DNA from 3 places in the Variovorax sp. P4_D9 genome. Region 2 is predicted to be linked to each of the others. Evidence: predicted binding sites of a transcription regulator. Region 2 holds the regulator's gene; each other region holds the start of a gene.
The links. Region 2 encodes sigma-54, which starts transcription at its own class of promoters, with help from an activator protein. Its sites were predicted from a motif close to TGGCANGNAANCTGCTTT; they were not measured.
Positions count from the first base shown of each region.

Region 1: a site for sigma-54 is predicted at 3,422-3,439, ahead of nirB (nitrite reductase large subunit NirB). Genes of this name have one in related genera too.
Region 3: a site for sigma-54 is predicted at 906-923, ahead of AC1DY5_RS18715 (TorF family putative porin). Genes of this name have one in related genera too.

Region 1 is NZ_JBFUIU010000285.1:2,141-6,623, forward strand. Features, by position in the region: gene AC1DY5_RS26890 (formate/nitrite transporter family protein) at 1-265, opposite strand, end outside; gene nirD (nitrite reductase small subunit NirD) at 317-661, opposite strand; gene nirB (nitrite reductase large subunit NirB) at 681-3,200, opposite strand; gene AC1DY5_RS26905 (hypothetical protein) at 3,575-3,907, opposite strand; gene AC1DY5_RS26910 (dihydrofolate reductase family protein) at 4,270-4,483, shown strand, end outside.
Region 2 is NZ_JBFUIU010000172.1:1,936-6,418, reverse strand. Features, by position in the region: gene AC1DY5_RS19430 (Crp/Fnr family transcriptional regulator) at 1-453, shown strand, start outside; gene AC1DY5_RS19425 (phospholipase D family protein) at 371-1,978, opposite strand; gene AC1DY5_RS19420 (RNA polymerase factor sigma-54) at 1,981-3,567, opposite strand; gene lptB (LPS export ABC transporter ATP-binding protein) at 3,581-4,375, opposite strand; gene lptA (lipopolysaccharide transport periplasmic protein LptA) at 4,372-4,483, opposite strand, start outside.
Region 3 is NZ_JBFUIU010000162.1:9,175-13,657, reverse strand. Features, by position in the region: gene AC1DY5_RS18715 (TorF family putative porin) at 1-853, opposite strand, end outside; partial or broken gene AC1DY5_RS18710 (YifB family Mg chelatase-like AAA ATPase) at 1,022-2,483, shown strand; partial or broken gene aqpZ (aquaporin Z) at 2,718-3,406, shown strand; gene AC1DY5_RS18700 (MFS transporter) at 4,244-4,483, shown strand, end outside.

The DNA of each region.
Region 1 (4,483 bases), on a different contig from region 2:
CCGCCAGCGGCACCAGCGTGAAGACGCCGGTCAGCAGGTCGAAGCCCATCAGGTACAGCATGATGAAGCCGACCGGGAACAGCATCGCTCCGACCAGCGGGTTGCCCGTGTTGACCGAGACGGTAACGGCAAAGGCCGCCGCCAGCGCCAGGATGGCGCCGGCCATGTAGGAGCGGATTAAGGTGTCGCGGGTCGACATCAGGAGCTTGGATTCGCCAGCGTCGACCATCTTGGTCACGAACTCGGCAGGGGCTAGGTAGGCCATGGGGATTCCTTGAAGACTTGAAGAAGAAGCGAGGTTTTGAAAGCGACCGGGTCAGGCGAGGGCGACGAGCACGCGGCCCTCCTGCACGCGCACCGCGTGGGCCCGCACCGAGTGCTCGGGCGCTTCGAGGCATTCGCCGCTGCGCAGGTCGAAGTGGTTCTTGTAGAGCGGCGAGGCAACGACGATGCGCTCGCCGATGCTGCCCACCAGGCCGCGCGACAGCACGCTGGCCTGGGCCTTGGGATCGACGTTGTCGATGGCGTAGAAGTCCTGCGCGCGGCCGACGCGGAAGATCGCGACATGCACGCCGTCGACGAGGGCGCAGACCCCGGTGTCGGGCAGGATGTCGCCGGCGGCGCAGACGGCGGTCCAGGAGGGGGTGTCGGTAGCGTTCATTTTGGATTTCCTCGGGTGTTCAGGCGATGGCGACGTCGGCGCGTTCTTCCGCGCGGGCGGGCCGGATCTGGCCGCGCTCCTGCACGAACACGATGTGCTCGTCGGGCTTCTCGCTGTTGACGAAGGAGCGGAAGCGCTGGCGCGTGACCGGGTCGTTCACGGCCGTCTTCCACTCGCACTGATAGGTGTCGACCACGTGCTGCATCTGGGCTTCGAGTTCGACGCCGAGGCCGAGGGTGTCCTCGATCAGCACGCCCTTCAGGTAGTCCAGGCCGCCCTCGAGGTTGTCGCGCCAGGTGCTGGTGCGCTGCAGGCGGTCGGCCGTGCGCACATAGAACATCAGGAAGCGGTCGATCAGCCGGACCAGCTCTTCCTTGTTCAAGTCCGAGGCGATCAACTCGGCGTGGCGCGGCTTCATGCCGCCATTGCCGCAGACGTAGAGGTTCCAGCCCTTGTCGGTGGCGATGATGCCGACGTCCTTGCCTTGCGCCTCGGCGCATTCGCGGGTGCAGCCCGAGACGCCGAACTTGATCTTGTGCGGTGCGCGCAGGCCCTTGTAGCGGTTCTCCAGCTCAACCGCGAGGCCCACGCTGTCGGCCACGCCGAAGCGGCACCACGTCGAGCCGACGCAGCTCTTCACGGTGCGCAGCGACTTCCCGTACGCGTGGCCGGACTCGAAGCCGGCGGCGATTAGCTCCTCCCAGATCACCGGCAGCTGCTCGACACGGGCGCCGAACAGGTCCACGCGCTGGCCGCCGGTGATCTTGGTGTAGAGGCCGTACTTCTTCGCCACCTGGCCGACCGCGATCAAACCTTCGGGCGTGACCTCGCCGCCGGGCATGCGCGGCACCACGGAGTAGCTGCCGTCCTTCTGGATGTTGCCGAGGAAGTAGTCGTTGCTGTCCTGCAGCCCGGCCAGCTCCTTCTTGAGCACGAACTCGTTCCAGCACGATGCGAAGATGCTGGCGGCGGTCGGCTTGCAGACAGCGCAGCCCAGCCCCTTGCCATGCTTCGCGAGAAGGTCCTCGAAGCTGCGGATCTCGCCGACGCGCACCAGGTGGTACAGCTCCTGGCGCGAATAGGGGAAGTGCTCGCAGAGGTGGTTGTCGACCGCCAGGCCGCGCTTGGCCATCTCGGCCTTCATGACCTGGCCGACCAGCGGCACGCAGCCGCCGCAGGTGGCCCCGGCCTTGGTGCAGGCCTTCAGCTCGGCCGTGGTGCAGGCGCCGTTGCCGACCGCCGCGCAGATCTGTCCCTTGGTGACGCTGTTGCACGAGCAGATCTGGGCGCTCTCGGGCAGCGAGTCGACGCCGAGCCCGGGCTTGGCCTTGCCATCGCTCGATGGCAGGATCAGGAACTCCGGGTCGGCCGGCAGCGTGATGCCGTTGAGCGCCATCTGCAGCAGGGTGCCGTATTCGGCCGCGTCGCCGACCAGCACCGCGCCCAGCAGCTGCTTGCCGTCCTCGCTGACCACGATCTTCTTGTAGATTTGCTTGTGCTCGTTGATGTACTGGTAGGCGCGCGACTTCGGCGTCTTGCCGTGCGCGTCGCCGATGCTGGCCACGTCCACGCCCATCAGCTTGAGCTTGGTGCTCATGTCGGCGCACGTGAAGGCGGCGTCGTTCTGCCCGGCGATGTGCTTCGCGGCGACGCGGGCCATGTCGTAGCCCGGCGCAACGAGGCCGAAGGTCTGCTCGTTCCATGAGGCGCATTCGCCGATCGCATAGACGTCGTGATCGCTGGTGCGGCAGTGGCTGTCGATCGCCACGCCGCCGCGCGGGCCGACCGCCAGCACGCACTGGCGCGCCAGTTCGTCGCGCGGGCGGATACCGGCCGAGAACACGATCATGTCGGTCTCCAGGTGGGTGCCGTCGGCGAACACCATGCGATGCCGCGCGGTCGCGCCATCGGTGATCTCGACCGTGTTGCGGCCAGTGTGCACGTGCACGCCCAGGCCCTCGATGCTGTTGCGCAGCGCGCGCCCGCCGCCTTCATCGACCTGCACCGCCATCAGCCGCGGCGAGAACTCCACCACGTGGGTTTCGAGGCCCATGTCGCGCAGGGCCTTGGCGCATTCGAGGCCCAGCAGGCCGCCGCCGACCACCACACCGGTCTTCGATCGGGCGCCGCAGGCCTTCATCGCTTCGAGGTCCTCGATGGTGCGGTAGACGAAGCAGTGGGGCCGGTCGCGGCCGGGCACCGCCGGCACGAAGGGCGCCGAGCCGGTGGCCAGCACCAGCTTGTCGTAGTGCACCACCTCGCCATCGGCCGTGGTAATGGTGTTGTCGCGTCGCTCGATGGCCACGGCGCGGGCGGCCAGGCGCAGCGTGAAGCCGCTGCGCTCGAAGAAGCCGGGTTCGACCAGCGACAGGTCTTCGGCCGTCTTGCCGGCGAAGAATTCGGAGAGATGAACCCGGTCGTAGGCAGGCCGAGGCTCCTCGCACAGCACGGTGACCTGTGCATCGGCGAGGCCGAGCTCGTGGAGTTGCTCGAGAAACTTGTGGCCCACCATGCCGTGGCCAATCACTGCGATTTTCATGTCGGATCCTGCAGACAACCGCTCTCGTGACGGGGTTCAGACCACAGGAAAGGCTGTCGGAAAGACAGCCGCAGTGGGCCCCCGCGTGGAACGGATGCGAATTGGGTTGGAACAGGCGAACTGCCGGCGTCGTCGCTCTCAGCTCGCTCGAATCCCGCCGTCATTAGCGGAGGCACTGCAAAAATCCGCGGCAACGGTGCCGGCGGAACAGTGAAGGGTGTCAAGCAACAACCGTGCCGGGTGTTTGGAGGGCTTTCGGCGCGAAATCGGGCCCGCTTCGTCGGCAAGGGAGGGTGCGGCGCGCCGTTGTGGCGCATGGGCCGCCGGATTGGTGYGGCCCGAAGGCCTACCCGGGCGCGTGCGTTCGCGTTCGGCTACGGCCTGTTGGCCGCGTGCTCTTTCGCGCAAAGGGACAGCGCCGCACGCGCGTCGGTGCATTCGATGGCTGCCGGGACCACCGTCTCGCCCGCTCGCGCGGCGACGGCGACCCGCGCTGCATCCGGCGGCGAAGGCGTTTCAGCGGGTGCGGGGGCTATCGCGGCCGAAGGCCGGGCGGCTGCGCTGCGCCAGGGGGCGGGAGCGGCGATCGACGCCCACGACCGCTGCCATGCGGTGGCGACCGAATTCCTGACCAGCGACCATTGCGCGAGGAAGCGGCTTTCTTCCTGGTACGTCAACGGCCCGAGCAGGAGCAGGAGGAAGATCACCAGCAGGCTGGTGCGCGTTGGCGCCGACCTGCCGCGCATTTGCTTCGGCGTTCGCGGCGCCGGGAGCGAATCAGGAAAGGTGCCTGCGGACGTGTGGGCTCCGAAGCGCACACCTGAAAACCGGCCCTTGCAAGAGCAGCAATACTTGGCGCGGTCCTTGTTTGCCGTGTGGCAGTCGTTGCAGTACTTCGTCATGGCGAGAGTGCCCCGCCCGGAAGATCCCTGGTCGAGGGACAGTAGGAGTTCATTGAATCCCTTATCTTGCATTTGCCTCGGCCAATATGTAAGAAGAGGACGGATGTCGCTGTCGGGTTCGGCTACGAGAAAATACGCCGCCCCCTGCTGAAATTCAAGGAACCCCCATGTCCAGACTGCGCGTCCAGAGTTTCGCCATCTCCCTCGACGGCTACGGGGCCGGTCCGAGCCAGAGCCTGCAGAACCCGCTCGGTGTTCGAGGTCCCGAGTTGATGGAGTGGTTCTTCCACACCCGGATGTGGCGCCGCATGCACGGCGAGGCCGATGGCGAGACCGGCGTCGACGACCGCATCGCGGCGCAGGGCTTCGACGGCATCGGCG
Region 2 (4,483 bases):
AACGACAGCCGCTTCGCAATGCGCATGCTGGCCAGCCTGTCGATGCGGATGCGCAACGTGGTCGACGACATCGAATCCTTTTCGCTCCAGCCCCCGGCCGCGCGGCTCGTGACCTACCTGCTGCGCCTGCTTCCGCCGGGCAGCATGACGCCCGCCAAGATCGAGCTGTCGATCCACAAGAACGTGGTCGCGGCACAGTCAACCTCACGCCGGAGACCCTGTCGCGACACTTTCGCGAACTGGCCGACCGCGGGCTGGTCAGCCTGGAGCGGCGCACGATCGTGGTCCACGCCATCGACAGGCTCGGCGACTATGTGGCCGACCGGACGCCTCAGCCTCGCCTCACCGGCCGGCCAGGAACCCGCGAGTCCTACAGCAGGCTCTCCGGCGCCAACGGCGCCAGCAGCTCCAGCATCACGCGGTCCCACAGGCCCGAGTCGGGCTCGACGGTGAGCACCGGGTCGGCACCGTCTTCCATCGTGACCCATTCGAGCTGTTCGCCGCCCTCGGCAAATCGCACCCGGTAGGCGCCCTGCTGCTTCAGCACGTCGAGCAGCTTGAGCATCTGCTGCGCCATCTCGGGGCTGGCGATGAAGAGGCCGATCTCGGTGTTGTGGCTGTCCGAGCGCGGGTCGAAGTTCATCGAACCCAGGAACAGCGCGCGGCGGTCGAAGATCGCCGCCTTCGCATGCAGCCGGCCGACCTGCGAGCCGAACAGCCCGAGCCGCACGCTGCGCTTGGTGCGCGCCGAGCTCAGCTCGTAGATCTCGACGCCGAGCCGCAGCATGTCGGGCCGGTAGCGCCGGTAGCCGGTATGGACCACCGGCTCGTCGGTGGCCGCGAGCGAGTTGGTGACGACGCTGATCCGGACCCCGCGCCCGCGGACCTCGCGCATCACCTCGAGCCCGGCCTTGCCCGGGATCAGGTAGGGCGAGACCAGCGTGACTTCGGAGCGCGAGCGCCGCATCTGCTCGATCACGTTGTAGCGCACGCTGTCGACATCGAGCAGTGGCACGCCGCCATAGGACGCGGTCTTGCCGATGACGCGGTCGGGCGAGTCGGCATAGGCCTCGGCCAGGGTCCAGATCAGGTCGAGCCGGGCGCCGCCCTTCAGCTCCGGCCCGAGCGGCGCGTAGCCCAGGACGTCGTTCGGGGCCGGCCGCCGCGGCGCCGGGGTGTTGGCAGGGCCGGTGGCCTGCTCGAAGCTCCGCTGCAGTTCCTCGGGCGCGAGCGACGAAGCGACCACGGTGCCGATCGGCCGCACGTAGGGGCTGTTCCAGTACAGGTCGAAGAGACTGCCCAGGCGCTTCACCAACGCACCGGCGACGAAGGTGTCGATGTCCAGGAAGTTCGCGCCCGCGGTCTGCGTGAAATACTGGCTGCCGATGTTGCGCCCGCCCGCCACCGCCATCGCGCCGTCGGCGATGAAGAGCTTGTTGTGCATCCGGCGGTTGACGCGGTCGAAGTCGAACAGCGAGCTCGAGAAGCGCTGCACCATGCTGCCGCGCCCGGCCGGAAACGGATTGAACAGCCGCAGCTCGAGGTTCGGCGTCGCCGCCAGCGCCAGCAGCAATTCGTCCTCGCCGGAGGTATATAGGTCGTCTATCAAGAGCCGCACGCGCACGCCCCGCAGCGCCGCGTCGCGCAGGCTGCGCAGGAAGTAGCGACCGGTCTCGTCGTTCTCGATCTGGTAGTACTGGACGTCCAGCGTGCGCTCGGCGCGGCGCGCCAACTGAAGCCGCGTGTCGAGCGCGAAGTCCCCGCCCGCCATCAGCCGGAAGCCGCTCAGGTCGGGATCGGGGGAGGAGGCCTTGGCGATCCGCCCCAGCGTGGTGTCCGCGGAGGCCGCGATCGCGCTCGAGGGCTGGCGCTCGAACTCGGCCGGAAGCATGGCGCAGCCGCTGGCCAGGAGAGTCGCCGCCATCAGTGCCGCGCCGAGCCGCCACCCGCGCACCGCCAGGCCCGCGCCGCGAGGCATCGCTAGAGTGCCTTGCGCAGATTGGCCGGCGCGATGCGCAGGGCCTCGCGGTATTTCGCCACCGTGCGGCGCGCGCATTCGATCCCCTGCTCCTTGAGCATTTCGGAGATCTGGCTGTCGGACAGCGGTTTCTTGAGGTCCTCGGCGCTGACGAACTGCTTGATCAGCGCCCGCACCGCGGTACTCGACGCATTGCCGCCGGTCTCGGTGCCCAGCGCCGAGCCGAAGAAGTACTTGAGCTCGACCGTGCCGTAGGGCGTCGCCATGTACTTGGCGGTGGTCACGCGGCTGATGGTCGACTCGTGCAGGCCGAGCTCGTCGGCGATCTCGCGCAGCACCAGCGGCCGCATCGCCAGCTCGCCGTGCACGAAGAAGCTCTTCTGCCGCTCGACGATCGCGTTCGACACCCGAAGGATGGTGTCGAAGCGTTGCTGGATGTTCTTGATGAACCAGCGCGCCTCTTGCAGCCGCTGCGACAGGGCCTGGCTGCCTTCGCCCTTGTGCTGCTTGAGCGCGCCGGCGTAGATGTCGTGGACCCGCAGCCGCGGCATGACCTCGGGGTTCAGCATGACGCGGAACTTGGTGTTGGTGTTGGTGCCGTTGCCGATGCGTGTGACGATCACGTCGGGGATCACCACGTTGCGCTCGACGTCGACGAAGCGGCGGCCGGGCTTGGGTTCGAGCCTGGCGATCAGTTGCAGGGCCGCGCGAACCTCTTCCTCGTTGCTGCGCGTGAGGGTCGCCAGCCGCTTGAAATCGCGCCGCGCCAGCAGCTCCATCGGCTGCTTGCAGATCGCGATGGCGGTCTCGCGCACCTGCGCCTCGTCGGCGCCTTCGTCCGGCCGGGCCAAGGCGCGCAGCTGGATCGTCAGGCACTCGCCGAGGTTGCGCGCGCCGACACCGACCGGCTCCAGGCTCTGCAACAGGCCGAGCGCGACCTGGAAGTGGTGCACCAGGTCGTCGAACTGGTCGTTGTCGTCGCCGGCCAGGCCCGAAGCCAGGGCCGGCAGCGAGTCCTCGAGATAGCCGTCGTCGTTGAGCGATTCGATCAGGAAACGCAGCGCGGCGCGGTCGGTCTCGCTGAGCCGCAGGCCCAGCGCCTGGCGGTGCAGGAAGGATTGCAGCGACTCCTGGCTGCGCGCCAGCTCGGTCGCGTCGGTGCGCTCGTCGTCGCCCAGGTTGTTGGTGCGCGCCGGGGCGTCGCCGCCCCATTCGCTGTCGTCGGGCGCCAGGTCGACCGTGCCGTCGCCTTCCCAGTCGGGCTCGCCGTCGACGGCGTCGGTGGTGGCCGTCTCGGTGTCGGAGGTGGTGACCGCGACTTCAGCCGGCGCCGAGGGGCCCGGCGTGAAGTCGGCATCGCCTTCGGCCTGCCGATCTTCGTCGCGCACCGGCGCATCCGCCGTTTCAAGGCCGAATTCCTCGCGCGCCGCCTCCTCGGCAGTGCGCTCGAGGAACGGGTTGTCGTCGAGCATCTGTTCGACTTCCTGGGTCAGCTCGAGCGTCGAGAGCTGCAGCAGCCGGATCGACTGCTGCAGCTGCGGCGTGAGCGCCAGATGCTGCGAGACGCGAAGCGAAAGCCCCTGCTTCATCGAGATTGGGCTCCTACATCCGGAAGTGCTCGCCCAGGTACACGCGTCGTACCTCGGCGTTGTCGACGATCTCCGAGGGCGTGCCTTGTGCCAGCACATGCCCGTCGCTGATGATGAACGCGTGATCGCAGATGCCCAGCGTTTCACGCACGTTGTGGTCGGTGATGAGCACGCCGATGCCGCGCTCCTTCAGGAAATTGATGATCCGCTGGATCTCGATCACCGCGATCGGGTCGATGCCCGCGAAGGGTTCGTCCAGCAGGATGAAGCGCGGCTGGGTCGCCAGCGCGCGCGCGATCTCGACCCGCCGGCGCTCGCCGCCGGACAGCGACAGCGCAGGCGAATCGCGCAGGTGGTCGACCCGCAGGTCGGCCAGCAGTTCGGCCAGACGCTCCTCGATGCGGGCCTTGGAGAGCGGCACCATCCCGCCCTGCTCGTCGGGCTCCCTCTGCAGCTCGAGCACGGCGCGCACGTTTTCCTCGACCGTCAGCTTGCGGAAGATCGAGGCCTCCTGCGGCAGGTAGCTCAGGCCCATGCGCGCGCGGCGGTGGATCGGCATGTGGGCGATCGGCTCGCCGTCGATCGTGATCTCGCCGGCATCGGCGCGCACCAGCCCGACGATCATGTAGAAGGAGGTGGTCTTGCCGGCGCCGTTGGGGCCCAGCAGGCCGACCACTTCGCCCTTCTGCACGGCCAGCGACACGTCCTTGACGACCTTGCGGCTGCCATAGCTCTTTTCGAGGCTGCGCGCCTCCAGCCGGCTGCCCGGCTGGCCGTCGCTGACACTGATACCCGCTGCTTCGATCACTTCTTGAGGTCTCCGCCGAGCGTGGTGGTGGCACGCAGGCTGTTGCCCGGCGCCGGCGTGGCGGCGGGCTTGGCGGCGCCGGCCGCCGGCGGGGTGGCCGGCTTGGGC
Region 3 (4,483 bases), on a different contig from region 2:
ACAGCGTCTTGGTCAGCATCACGATGAAGCGGGTCGCGTTGGGCGAGAAGGTGGTCTGGCCGATCGGGCCGATGGGCGTGGGGATGCCCGGGCTGGAGACCAGGTTGAACGCGCTCTGCTCATTGCCGCCCTGGATATAGCCGCCCAGCGTCAGGCCGCTGCCGAAGTCGTAGGCCGCACCGACGTTGTAGTCGAGGTAGTCCTTGTAGCCCAGGCTCTTGATGTCGCTGSTGAAGAAGGTGTAGCCGATYGCTGCCTTCAACGTCACCTTGGGAATGATTTCCTTGGTGTAGGCCAGGTTCAYYTAYCCGGTGTTGGTGCCGTCCAGGCCCGAACCGCCCTTGTTGCCGGCGTAGTTGAAGTAGTCCTTGGAGACCGTCCACGAGTACTTGGCCGTGAAGGCGCCGATGTTCTCGTCCGCCCAGGTGCCCGCGCCGTAGATTTCGGTGGTGGCGCCGGCGCTGTTGCCGGGGTAGACATAGGTCAGCACGCCGACGTCCCAGTCGATCGGGCCGCCCTTGAACTTGTAGCCGCCGTAGAAGTCCATCTCGACCGAATTGCCAGGCAGCCAGTTGACGCTCGAGTTCCAGTTGCCGATGTAGAAGCCGCTGGAGCCGAAGGCGTAGTCCAGGCCGCCCTGGATCGCCGGCTTGACGTAGTCGGAGTTGGCGAAGCCGTTCTTTCCGATCACGTCCTGGTCCTGCCCGCGGAACTTGTAGTTGGTGGTCAGSGAGACGTTGGCCGTGAGATTCGGCGCCGGTGCMGCAGCGTCGGCGGCGGCCTGCGCGCTGGCGAGCATCGGCAGGGCGGCAAGCGCGCCCACAGCCAGGATCTGGACGGATTTACGGTGCATCATCGAGCGGGACTCCTCGGGCGGTGTTTTGAAAGTGGTTAGGAATCCTTCGCAAGCAGGGAGCGTGCCAAAGCGCATCCCCCCGACGGGGCAGGGTTTTACGCCTGACGCACTTGGTCACAATGAAGAACAAGAGATTGACGCACCATTTTGGTGAAATGGAGCGAAATGAGTCTGTCTTTGGTGCAGAGCCGCGCCTTGCTGGGTCTCGAAGCCCCAAATGTCACGATCGAGGTGCATCTGGCAAACGGATTGCCCAGTTCACGCTGGTCGGCCTGGTCGATGTCGAGGTCAAGGAAGCCCTGGAAAGGGTCCGCTGCGCGATCCAGAACGCCGGTCTCGAATTCCCGACCACCAAGCGGATCACGGTCAACCTGGCGCCGGCCGACCTGCCGAAGGACTCCGGCCGCGAACCTGCCGATCACGCTCGGCATCCTCGCGGCCAGCGGCCAGATCGAGGCCGATCGGTTGGCCGGCACGAATTCGCCGGCGAACTCTCCTTGTCGGGGCAGCTCCGGCCCGTGCGTGGTGCATTGGCCATTGCGCTGGCGCTTCACGTCCGCGGCATCGCCACCCGGTTGGTGCCGCCGGCCGAAAGCGCCCAGGAGGCCGCGCTGGTGCCGGGCGCCGAAGTCTATGGGGCCCGTCACTTGATCGACGTGGTGCGCCAGTTCCTGCCGGCCGGCGCAGTGCCGCCGGCCATCGCGAGGGCCGAGGCGGCCGAGGACGGCTGGGCGCGGGTGCTGGCGGTGCCGCCCGGGGCGCCGGCGCGCCATCCCGACCTGGCCGAAGTGAAGGGGCACGCGGGCGCCAAGCGGGCCCTGGAGATCGCCGCGGCCGGCGGCCAAAGCCTGCTGATGGTGGGCCCGCCTGGCTCGGGCAAGTCGATGCTGGCCCATCGCTTTGCCGGGCTGCTGCCGGCGATGAGCGTTGACGAGGCGCTCGAGAGCGCGGCGGTCGCCAGCCTGGGCGGGCGTTTCGAGACCGCGCAATGGATGCGCCGCCCGACCGCCAGCCCACATCACTCGGCCAGCGCGGTAGCGATGGTGGGCGGCGGATCACCGCCGCGGCCGAAAGAAATCTCGCTGGCCCATCATGGCGTGCTGTTCCTGGACGAGTTCCCCGAGTTCACGCGCTCGGCGCTGGAAGCGCTGCGCGAGCCGCTCGAGACCGGCACCATCACGATCTCGCGAGCGGCGCGACGCTCCGAATTCCCGGCTCGCTTTCAGCTGAGGGGATGAACCCCTGCCCCTGCGGCTGACGTGGATCGACGCTCAAGGCGTGCCGCTGCACGCCGGACCAGGTGGCCTGTTACCAGGGCAAGCGCAGCGGCCCGCTGCTCGACCGCATCGACCTGCACATCGAGGTGCCGAGGGTGTCGGCACCGCAACTGCTGGAGGCCTCGGCCGGCGAGCCGACCGAGACGATCCGCGGGCGAGCCGTGGTGGCGCGCGAACGCGCCCTGGCGCGGCAAGGCGGACCCGACCAGGGCCTGGCGGGAAGCGAGCTCGACCGGCACGCGCCGCTCGAGCCAGCGGCGCTGAAGTTCCTGCGCACCGCGGCGGCTCGGCTGGGCTGGTCGGCCCGCAGCACGCACCGCGCGCTCAAGGTGGCGCGGACCATCGGGGAAGCTGTTCCGTTTACATTCTCTAGCACGGTGTTTCCATGCCGCGGGTCTTCCGGCGTGCGCCGGGGTGCTTGGGCCTGCAGAAAACCGCCGCTTTCGTGAACAACGGCGCATCGCCGCGACCTCCCCCGCGGTGCCCTCTTTCTTCTTTCGGATGGCTTCCTAGAATGCGCCCGCCCTCGACTCCGGTCGGTGGGCTTGTTTGTCACACATGAAGATTCAGGGATCAATAAAAAAATGGAACAGAGCACCTTCAAGAAGCTGTCGGCCGAATTCGTCGGCACGGTCTGGCTCGATTTCGGCGGTTGCGGCAGTGCGGTACTCGCTGCCGCCTTTCCAGGCCTGGGTATCGGCTTCGTCGGTGTCTTGCTGGCCTTCGGCCTCACGGTATTGACCGGCGCCTATGCGCTGGGCCCGATTTGGGCGGCCACTTCAATCCGGCGGTGTCGGTCGGCCTGGTGGTGGGCGGGCGCTTCCGCGCCGCCGAGCTGCCCGGCTACGTCGTCGCCCAGGTGCTCGGCGCCATCGCCGCCGGCTTCATGCTCTTTCTCAACGCCACGGGCAAGCCCGGCGCCGAGATCGGGGGCTTCGCCACCAATGGCTTCGGCGAGCATTCGCCCGGTGGTTTCGGACTGAAGGCGGCGCTGCTGACCGAGTTCGTGCTGACTGCCGTCATCCTGATCGTGATCCTCGGCGCGTCCGCGAAGAACAGCGCCGCGGGCTTCGGCGGCCTGGCGATCGGCCTGTGCCTGACGCTGATCCACCTGGTCTCCATCCCGGTCACCAACACTTCGGTCAATCCAGCGCGCAGCACCGGACCGGCCCTGTTCGGCCCGGCCATTCCCATGGACCAGCTGTGGCTGTTTTGGGTGGCGCCGATCGCGGGGGCGGTAATCGGGGCGGTGATTTACAAGGTGCTGCTCGCGACCCCAGTTGCCGAGGCACGCGCAGGCTCGCTCGACCTTCGGCTCCAGGCCCGATCCGTAGTGCCCGCTGCTGGCGATAGCCGCCGCCTTCGTGACCGTTGCGCAACGTCAATCGGCTTCTGGAGCCCTTGGCGATGTCGCCGCCCAGTGCGTATGTCACTACACCCACCATGCTGCACGTGCTTCGCGGGATGTCGAAATAGATGAACATCTGACGCTGTGCGGTGAACTGGACAGGCGCCTCGTCGCGGACGCTCGAGCACGCCGCGAAGCGGCACGATTTGAGGGTCGCCATAAGCCCGCCGGCGTTGGCCAGAATGTCCGTGATTTCGATCTTCAACACGGGCGCGCCGTCCGAGGTCGCGGTGGGTTGGGCGACGACATACTCGAAGGGTTCCAGCAGTTGGTCTTGCACGGCTTGCTGCAAAGAAGCAGGTACATCGTAACGGTCGTCAGCTTTGGACAGTTGAAGCCCTTCGGCGTCTTGCGCCGTATGCGATGGATGGCATCACAACGGTATTGCGTGCCGTCGCAGCTGGCGGCGGCAGTTCTGGCGCTCATCGGTTCTCCGACGCATTGGTAAGTCAAAGAGTCGTCGTGGAGAGGCAGGAAGCAGCAGATGGCCGATCAGGTCGCCGCCCGAGACGACGCTCGCTTCCTCGCCCCCATTCACCCAACGTCGACGCTGCGGGCGCCGCGTAGCCCGGATTCTGGTTTCAGGACGTCCTTCAAACCTTCCGCTGCAGCGAAAGCAGGCGTTTCGCAGAAAAACGAAGAAGCATCGCCATGCCCAGGTGGCCCCGCTGACGCCAACGCGGCGCCCAGTAGAGTTGCCCCATGCCCTTCTCCCCTTCACCGCGGCCTACCTACGACCGCCGCCTCGTCGGATGGCTGTCGTTGGGCCAGCTCATCACCTGGGGCAGCGTCTTCTACACCTTCGCGCTATTGATGGAGCCGGTGGAGCGCGAGCTTGGCCTGAGCCGGGCCCAGTCCTCGCTCGCCTTCAGCCTCGCGCTGCTGGCCGAAGGCGCCATGGCCTGGCCTGTCGGCCGGTGGATCGACCGCGGCCACGAGCGC